Regions from separate parts of the Shinella sp. R2-11 genome, predicted to be linked through region 1. Evidence: predicted binding sites of a transcription regulator. Region 1 holds the regulator's gene; each other region holds the start of a gene.
What was found. The regulator PhoB, encoded in region 1, activates phosphate uptake and scavenging genes when phosphate is short. The targets are predictions, from matches to a motif close to TGTCATNNANCTGTCAT.
Positions count from the first base shown of each region.

Region 2: the regulator PhoB is predicted to act here: its motif matches at 1,223-1,239, upstream of ACZ1A1_RS19790 (esterase-like activity of phytase family protein).
Region 3: the regulator PhoB is predicted to act here: its motif matches at 1,096-1,112, upstream of ACZ1A1_RS15055 (DUF2794 domain-containing protein).
Region 4: the regulator PhoB is predicted to act here: its motif matches at 1,031-1,047, upstream of ACZ1A1_RS14565 (alkaline phosphatase D family protein).

Region 1 covers NZ_JBVAPC010000013.1:64,193-66,390, reverse strand. Annotated here, with positions in the region: gene pstB (phosphate ABC transporter ATP-binding protein PstB) at 1-213, shown strand, start outside; gene phoU (phosphate signaling complex protein PhoU) at 264-992, shown strand; gene phoB (phosphate regulon transcriptional regulator PhoB) at 1,011-1,694, shown strand; gene ACZ1A1_RS23710 (methyl-accepting chemotaxis protein) at 1,951-2,198, opposite strand, start outside.
Region 2 covers NZ_JBVAPC010000008.1:173,700-175,897, forward strand. Annotated here, with positions in the region: gene lon (endopeptidase La) at 1-527, shown strand, start outside; gene hupB (DNA-binding protein HupB) at 732-1,007, shown strand; gene ACZ1A1_RS19790 (esterase-like activity of phytase family protein) at 1,292-2,198, shown strand, end outside.
Region 3 covers NZ_JBVAPC010000005.1:169,594-171,791, reverse strand. Annotated here, with positions in the region: gene ACZ1A1_RS15060 (GNAT family N-acetyltransferase) at 1-547, shown strand, start outside; gene ACZ1A1_RS15055 (DUF2794 domain-containing protein) at 701-1,075, opposite strand; gene ACZ1A1_RS15050 (DUF1223 domain-containing protein) at 1,417-2,175, opposite strand.
Region 4 covers NZ_JBVAPC010000005.1:70,890-73,087, forward strand. Annotated here, with positions in the region: gene ACZ1A1_RS14565 (alkaline phosphatase D family protein) at 1-935, opposite strand, end outside; gene ACZ1A1_RS14570 (M3 family metallopeptidase) at 1,248-2,198, opposite strand, start outside.

The sequences.
Region 1 (2,198 bases):
GCGACCGCCAAGGTCGAGGAGCTGATCCACGAGCTGCGCGCCAACTTCACCATCGTCATCGTGACGCATTCCATGCAGCAGGCGGCCCGCGTCTCGCAGCGCACCGCCATGTTCCACCTCGGCAACCTCGTCGAGGAGAATGACACCGACAAGATGTTCACCAACCCGGACGACCAGCGCACGCAGGACTACATCATGGGCCGCTTCGGCTGACGCCATCGTCGCCGAAGCCCCGGACACCCGAGCGCATCAAGGATAAAGCCATGACATCGACCCATATCGTCTCGATCTATGACGAAGAACTGAAGTACCTCTCCCGCCGCATCTCCGAGATGGGCGGCACCGCCGAGCAGATGGTGTCCGATTCCGTCCGCGCCCTCGTCACCACGGATGCGGCGCTGGCCCAGAAGGTCATCTCGGAAGACATCATCCTCGACAATGCCGAGCGCCAGATCAACGAGAAGGCCATCGTCACCATCGCCAAGCGCCAGCCGATGGCGGCGGACCTGCGCGAGATCATGGGCGCCATCCGCATCGCCGCCGAGCTGGAACGCGTCGGCGACCTCGGCAAGAACACCGCCAAGCGCGTCATCGCCGTGCAGAGCTCGGGCATGCCGCGCAAGCTCGCCCGCGGCCTGGAGCACCTTGCCGAACTCGCCCTGATGCAGCTCAAGGAAGTGCTCGACGTCTACGCCACCCGCTCGGTCGACAAGGCGAAGGCCATCCGCGAGCGCGACGACGAGATCGACGCGATCTACACCTCGCTGTTCCGCGAGCTCCTCACCTACATGATGGAAGACCCGCGCAACATCACGCCCTGCACGCATCTCCTGTTCTGCGCCAAGAACATCGAGCGCATCGGCGACCATGCGACCAACATCGCCGAAACCATCTATTACATGGCCACCGGCTCGCAGCCGGAAGGCGAGCGTCCGAAGGACGATACCTCGACCTCCGTCGTCGCCGCCGACGTTGCCGACGCCTCCGAGTAAGCGAATAGGGTTCGACACATGGTGCCCAGAATAGCCGTCGTCGAAGACGAGGAGGCGCTCAGCGTCCTCCTGCGCTACAATCTCGAAGCCGAAGGTTTCGAGGTCGACACGATCCTCTCCGGCGACGAGGCCGAGATGCGCCTGCAGGAGCGCATGCCGGATCTCCTCATCCTCGACTGGATGCTGCCCGGCGTCTCCGGGATCGAGCTCTGCCGGCGCCTGCGCCAGAGGCCCGAGACCGAGCGCCTGCCGATCATCATGCTGACGGCGCGCGGCGAGGAGAGCGAGCGCGTGCGCGGCCTTGCCACCGGCGCGGACGACTATGTGGTGAAACCCTTCTCGACGCCGGAACTGGTCGCTCGCGTGCGCGCCATGCTGCGCAGGGCCAAGCCCGAGGTCGTCTCGACGGTGCTGCGCTGCGGCGATATCGAGCTCGACCGCGACACGCACCGCGTCCACCGCCGCACCCGCGAGGTCCGCCTCGGCCCGACGGAATTCCGCCTGCTGGAATTCCTGATGACCTCGCCCGGCCGCGTCTTCTCCCGCTCGCAGCTCCTCGACGGCGTCTGGGGCCACGACATCTATGTCGACGAGCGCACCGTCGACGTCCATGTCGGCCGCCTGCGCAAGGCGCTCAACTTCGCCAACATGCAGGATGTCATCCGCACGGTCCGCGGCGCCGGCTATTCGCTGGAAGCCTGACCGGACGACCTTCCTCCCAAGGACGGAAATGGGCCCTTCGGGGCCTGTTTGCGTTTGGAGGGCTTCCGGCCGGCATTTCTGACAGCCCGAAACCCTCTCCTTCGTCATGCTCGGGCCTGTCCCGGGCATCTATTTCCCGATGCGCTGGCAGATCCTCGGCACAAGGCCGAGGATGACGCTGACGGGGGGAGCGAGGGCCGTCAACAAAAAGGCCGGCGTTTCCGCCGGCCTCCTTTCTTCATCCTGTCGCCAGGTCTCAGAACTCTTCCCAGTCGTCCTGGGCGAGCGCCGTGTTGCCGGCGACCTGCGGGATGGCGCGGGCCGTGCTGCGCGGGGCTTGGTAGGCGGCGCGCTGCGGCTGGGCCTGCGGGCGCGTGGCCTGCTGGACCGGCTGCTGGGCGGCCATGGCGGCGGCGCCGGCGCGGAAGCGGGCGACGAGCGTCTTCAGCGTCTGCGCCTCGTCGTTGAGCGCCATCGAGGCGGCGGTGGTTTCCTCCACCATCG
Region 2 (2,198 bases), on a different contig from region 1:
TGAAGGACGTGATGAAGGAATCGATCTCGGCGGCGGCCTCCTATGTCCGCTCGCGTGCCGTCGATTTCGGCATCGAGCCGCCGCGCTTCGACAAGACGGACATCCACGTGCACGTGCCGGAAGGCGCGACGCCCAAGGACGGCCCGTCGGCCGGTATCGCCATGGCGACCGCCATCGTCTCCATCATGACCGGCATCCCGGTCTCGAAGGATATCGCGATGACGGGCGAGGTGACGCTGCGCGGCCGGGTGCTGCCGATCGGCGGCCTCAAGGAAAAGCTGCTCGCGGCGCTTCGCGGCGGCATCAAGAAGGTGCTGATCCCGGAAGAGAACGCCAAGGACCTGGCGGATATTCCGGACAATGTGAAGAACAGCATGGAGATCGTCCCGGTCTCGCGCATGGGCGAGGTGATCGAGCATGCGCTCACCCGCAAGCCCGAGCCGATCGAGTGGGACGGCACGGTCGAGGCGGCCAAGGTGCCGCCCGTCGAATCGACCGAGGACGGCGCCGGAGCGGTCGCGCACTGAGCCTTCCGCCCGGGCAATTTGCCCGGCCATGACTGGAAAATGCCAAAAGACCGGCCCCTGGGCCGGTCTTTTTCGTCGAAAAGAGTGTGTAAACCCCGGATTCTCAGGCTTTTCGGGCGAAATATTCTTGCGGGGCGAAGGCCGATGCGTATTCTGCCCCCGACTTGTATGAGTCGTTTCAAACCGTAAGAAAGGGGTGGAAACATGAACAAGAATGAACTCGTATCCGCAGTGGCTGAGAAGTCCGGCCTCTCCAAGACGGACGCAGCATCTGCTGTCGACGCCGTTTTCGAGACGATCCAGGGCGAACTCAAGAACGGCGGCGACGTTCGTCTCGTCGGTTTCGGCAATTTCTCCGTATCGCGTCGTGAAGCTTCGAAGGGCCGCAACCTTTCGACGGGCGCCGAGATCGAGATCCCGGCTCGCAACGTGCCGAAGTTCTCGGCCGGCAAGGGCCTGAAGGACGCCGTCAACGGCTGATCTTCAGCCGCCGCATGATCCTCGCGTGCAAGCGCGCGGCCGGTCCTGCGGCAGCTAAAACGTTCTTCCGCGCCTTCGCGCGTCGTCACCGACGCGCGGCGCTGGAGGGCAGAGCGGTTATCCACTCCGCCGCCATCCTGGATTTCAGGATCTGGGGCCCGGTTCGTCCGGGCCCCTTTTTATTTGCGCGCAAGACGCATCGCCGCCGCCTCGACTGTCATCGCGCTGTAACAGGAAAGTCTCAGAACCGCCGGGTTCCTATTGACCGGATTCCGGAGGATTTCATGAAAACCCGTTCGCTCACCGCTGCGCTGGCAGCGGTCCTCGCCGCATCGGTGGCGCCTGCCGCTAGCGCCGAGCCCGTATTCAATCGCATTGCGTCCTTCGCCGTCGCCGACAACCTGCCGGAAGGCGCGGACAAGGCGACGCCGACCTCGTCCGAAATCATCGCCGCCTCCGAGGACGGCAACACGCTCGTCTATTCCGACAGCCCGAACAAGGCGATCGGCTTCATCGACATCACCGACGCCAGGGCGCCGAAGGCCGGCGGCACGGTCGCCTTCGAAGGCGAGCCGACCTCCGTGACCCTTGCGGCCGGCAAGGTGCTGGTCGCCGTCAATACGCGCGAGAGCTATGTGAAGCCCTCCGGCATCCTCGCCCAGGTCGACGTCGCCTCGAAGACGGTCGAGGCGACCTGCGATCTCGGCGGCCAGCCGGATTCGATCGCTCTCAACAAGGACAAGACGCTCGCCGCCATCGCCATCGAGAACGAGCGCGACGAAGAGGTCAATGACGGCGCCATCCCGCAGATGCCGGCCGGCGATCTGGTGCTGCTGTCGCTGAAGGACGGCGTCGTCGACTGCGGCTCGATCAGGCATGTGGCCCTGACCGGCCTCGCCGAAATCGCCGGGGAGGACCCCGAGCCCGAATTCGTCTCCTTCAACAGCCTCGACGAAGTCGCCGTCACCCTGCAGGAGAACAACCATATCGTCATCGTCGACGGCAGGACCGGCGCGGTGAAGAGCCATTTCTCCGCTGGCACCGTCAGCCTCGAAGGCGTCGACACCAGGAAGGACGGCGCGCTGAAGTTCACCGGCAAGGTCGAGGACGTCGCCCGTGAGCCCGACGCCGTGAAGTGGCTGGACGACGAACGCCTCGTCGTCGCCAATGAAGGCGACTGGAAGGGCGGTG
Region 3 (2,198 bases), on a different contig from region 1:
CTTCGTCATCCGTACCGCCGCGCTCGGCGACATCGCCGCCTTCACCGAAATCTACCGCGAATCCGTGCTGAACGGCGTGGCGAGCTACGAGATCGATCCGCCGACGCTCGACGAGATGGAAGCGCGCTTCACGGCGATCACCGGCAAGGGCTATCCCTATATCGTGGCGGTGGAGCAGACCGGCCTCATCCTCGGCTATGCCTATGCGTCGGCCTTCCGCACGCGGCCGGCCTATCGCTGGCTGGTGGAGGACTCGGTCTATCTCGCGCCGGAAGCGCGCGGCAAGGGCGTCGGCAAGGCGCTGCTGGCCGAGCTCATCCGCCGCTGCACGGATCTCGGCTTCCGCCAGATGGTGGCGGTCATCGGCGGCGCGCATCCCGCCTCCATCGCCGTCCACAGCGCCGCCGGCTTCGCGCATTCGGGCCGCATGACGGCGACCGGCTTCAAGCACGGGCGCTGGCTGGACACGGTCTTCATGCAGCGCCCCCTCGGCGAGGGGGCGGAGACGGAGCCGTCGGCGACGGACTATCCGGGGACGATGGGGTAACATCGGAAGAGGGGCGTAGGGCAGACCGTAGCCTCCCTTCCATCATGCTCGGGCCCGGCCCGAGCATCCATGCCGCGAATGCCGCGCCGCATTGGTCCCCGAGTCAAACCCGCGGAGGATCCCATTGCAAATAGGCAAATGGGAAAGGTGCGCTCAGGTCTCGACGAGACGCAGCACCTTGTCGAAGACCTTCAGCACCTGGTTCAGCTCATGGCCGCGCTTCAGGATCATGCCCTGCTGGTTGACGACGCTGTAGGCGCCCTGCTTGGCGGCGAGCCTGGGGTTCTTCTCCACCCGGTAGAGCGGCATTTCGCCGGATCGCTTGAAGATCGAGAAGACGGCCTTGTCGCGCATATGGTCGATGGCATAGTCGCGCCATTCGCCTTCACCCACCATGCGGCCATAGACCCAGAGGATCGCATCGAGTTCGCGGCGGTGGAAGGTCACCGGCAGCGGATCCTTGCTGTTGCGGTATTCCTTGAGGTCGACCACGACACTGGACGCCTGCAAATCCGGCTGATCGGTCATCGAATCTCCGCACCTCGTCTGTGACGGCTGCGTGACAGTGTGCCTGAGCGGCGCCGAAATGCAAGCTGGATGGGGCGAAAGCGGCGATTTCGCAAAAATCCGTCCCGCCGCATTTCAGACAAACAGAAGCCCAAATTAAAAGAGAGAGTTCGCCCGTCGCGGCCCGTACCAGTCTGTTGCCTCAAGCAGGAAGCCGGTTCGGAACGGTGCGCGTCTGTCGAAGTTGCCCTGTATCCGTTGCCGGCAGCTTCGTCCCGGTCCGGTCCGTCTTTCTTCGAACCCTCAAGCCCCAGCCCCTCGAAGAAGCCGGACCGGACCTCCCCCGCGGGGGAGGGAAGAATTCACCGTGACGTCTCGTCGCCTGCCAGAACCGTCGCCCCGAGGATCGCGCCGGGCGTATCGGCCGTCTTCATGCGCTGGAGAAGCACGGCGCAGCCGCCGGGCTTTTCCTTCTTCTTCAGCATGTCGGCGGGAAGCACCAGATTGGTCTCCTTGCCCTCCCACATGCCGATCGTCTCCATGTCCGTCACGGCGTGCCAGTAATTGACGGTCTTGCCGCGGTTCTCGCCCTTGTCGATGTCGATCGTGCGCTCGCGCTCGAAATAGGCGATCACGATATTGGCCTTGCCATGGCCGGGGCCGACGCGGATGCGCAGCTCGTCGTTCTTCACCTCGACATTCACCGGCACGTCGAGCCCCTTGCCTTCCCTCGGCAGGGAATCGATGCGGGTGCGGATGCCGGAAAGGTCGGCGCCGTTGATATGCTCGCGGCCGTTCAGCACGGCCTGGGGCGTATAGACGCCGTTGCGGCCGAACATGCGGGCATAGGCATATTGCCGGGCGGTATTGTCCTTGGAGGCGAGCGTGTCCGCCCAGCCGAGATAGTTCCAGTAGTCGACATGGTAGGCGAGGGCGACGACCTTGCCCTCGCGCGCAAGCGTCTCGAGCGCCTTGTCGGCGGGCGGGCAGGAGGAGCAGCCCTGGCTGGTGAAAAGCTCGACGACGCCCTTCGGCGCGGTCGCTTCCTGTGCATGGGCGGTGCCGGCGCCGAGCGTCAGCAGGATCGCCAGACATTCCGGTACATACGGTCTCGGCATGATCATTTCCAATGCAATGCCGGCCG
Region 4 (2,198 bases), on a different contig from region 1:
ACGTCGAGCAGCGGCCCGTAGGCGACCTTGCGGAAGATGCGGCCGGGCTCGCTAGGCAAATAGCGGATCGGCGTCATCTCGTGGAAGGCGCGCCGCGCCCGCGCCTCATAGACCTTGATGTCCTTTTCCGGGTAGCGCCGGTCGCCCGAAAGATCGCTCGATGCCGACCAGTTGTTCAGCACCTCATGATCGTCCCACTGGAAGAAGGTCGGGCATTCCCTGTTAAAGGAAAGCAGGTGGTCGTCGAGGAGGTTGTATTTCCACTGACCGCGGAATTCCTCCAGCGTGCGCGCCACGTCGCGCTTCTCGTCGGTGACGATGCGGTTCTTCCAGACCCCGCCGTCGCGCAGCCTGATCTCGTCCGGGATCGGCCCGTCTGCATAGACCGTGTCGCCCGAATGGATGAAGAAATCCGGCTCGTGGCGCAGCATGGTCGAATAGGTCTTCATGCCGACATCGTCGATGCCCCAGCCCTGCCCCGCCGTATCGCCCGACCAGACGAACCGCACCGACCGCCTGCGCATCGGCGCGGTGCGGAAGCGTCCGACGGTGGGCTCGGAGACGAGGTGGCTGGAATAGGGATCGCCCGCCGTGAAGCGGTAGAAGATGTCCTGATCCGGCAGCAGCCCCTGCAGCATCGCCTTGACCGTATTGTCCGAGGCCGCCGTCGCCGTCTGCAGCGGCACCCGCATCGCGTCGATGAAGCTGTCGGTGGTCGCATATTCCAGCACCACCTCCGCCGGCCGGTCGACCCGCGCCCAGACGACGCCCGACGAGCAATCCACGTCGCCGGACTGGACGCCATGCGAGAAGGCGGGGCTGCCATGGCGCCGCGCATAATAGGGAACCGCCAGCGCCGAGGACGTCGCAAGCGCGCCGGCGCCCGCCGTCAGCAGAAACGAGCGCCGCGTCAGCACCTCGGGAACGATCGCCATGCCACCTCCGGCCCAGCCCGCGAAAAGACGGGCAGACCATGAGTCTCCGGCATGTCAGTCCGGTAACGGGACGATGACGTTTCACCCAAGCTTTGGTGACGGGAGGATGACGAGGGGTGTGTTCATGCGTGCCGCGCTCTATCCGGCCTATCCGCAGCCCGTTCCCCTCTCCTTCGTCATCGTCGGGCCTGACCCGACCATCCATGCTCGGGTGCCGCCGCGGATCCTCGGGTCAAGCCCGAGGATGACGTCGGTGGGGAGGCACGGTCACGGCAGAAGTCGTGTAAGGCAGAGCGAGCGCCAGGCGCCGGCTCAGGCCGCCAGCCCCTTCTTCTCCAGCATGGCCTCGGGGCTCGGCAGCTTGCCGCGGAAGGCCTTGTAGGCGTCCTCCGGGTCGACCGAGCCGCCGACGGAATAGATGTAGGTCTTCAGCCGCTCGGCCATGACCGGATTGAAGGCGTCGCCCGTTTCCGTGAAGGCGGAGAAGGCGTCGGCGTCGAGCACTTCCGACCACATGTAGGAATAGTAGCCGGCCGAATAGCCGTCGCCCGAGAAGACATGCTGGAAGTGCGGCGTCGCGTGGCGCATGACGATGGACGCCGGCAGGCCGATCGTCTCCAGCACCTCGCCCTGCACCGCCATCGGGTCCTCGACGGCGCCGCGCGTATGGAACGCCATGTCGACCAGCGCCGAGGAGGTGAACTCCACCGTCGCGAAGCCCGAATTGAAGGTGCGGGCGGCCAGCACCTTGTCGAGCAGCGCCTGCGGCATCGCCTCGCCCGTCCGGTAATGCACGGCATAGCGCGTCAGCACTTCCGGCACCGTCAGCCAGTGCTCGTAGAGCTGCGACGGCAATTCCACGAAATCGCGCGAGACGCCCGTGCCCGAGACGGAGGGATAGGTGACGTTGGAGAGCATCCCGTGCAGCGCATGGCCGAATTCGTGGAAGAGCGTGCGCGCATCGTCGAGCGACAGCAGCGCGGGCTTGCCTTCCGCCGGCTTTGCGAAATTGCAGACATTGTAGATGATCGGCAACTCCCCGACCGTGCCGTTCGGCAGCGGCAGGCGATGCTGGCTCTGGTAGGAGCTCATCCATGCGCCGGAACGCTTGGAGGAGCGGGCGAAATAATCGCCGAGGAACATGGCGACCAGCCTGTCCTCCCGGTCGCGGATCTCGAAGACCCGCACGTCGGGATGATAGACCGGCACGCCCTTCTGCTCGATGGCGCGGATGCCGAAGAGCCGCTCTGCAACGTCGAAGCA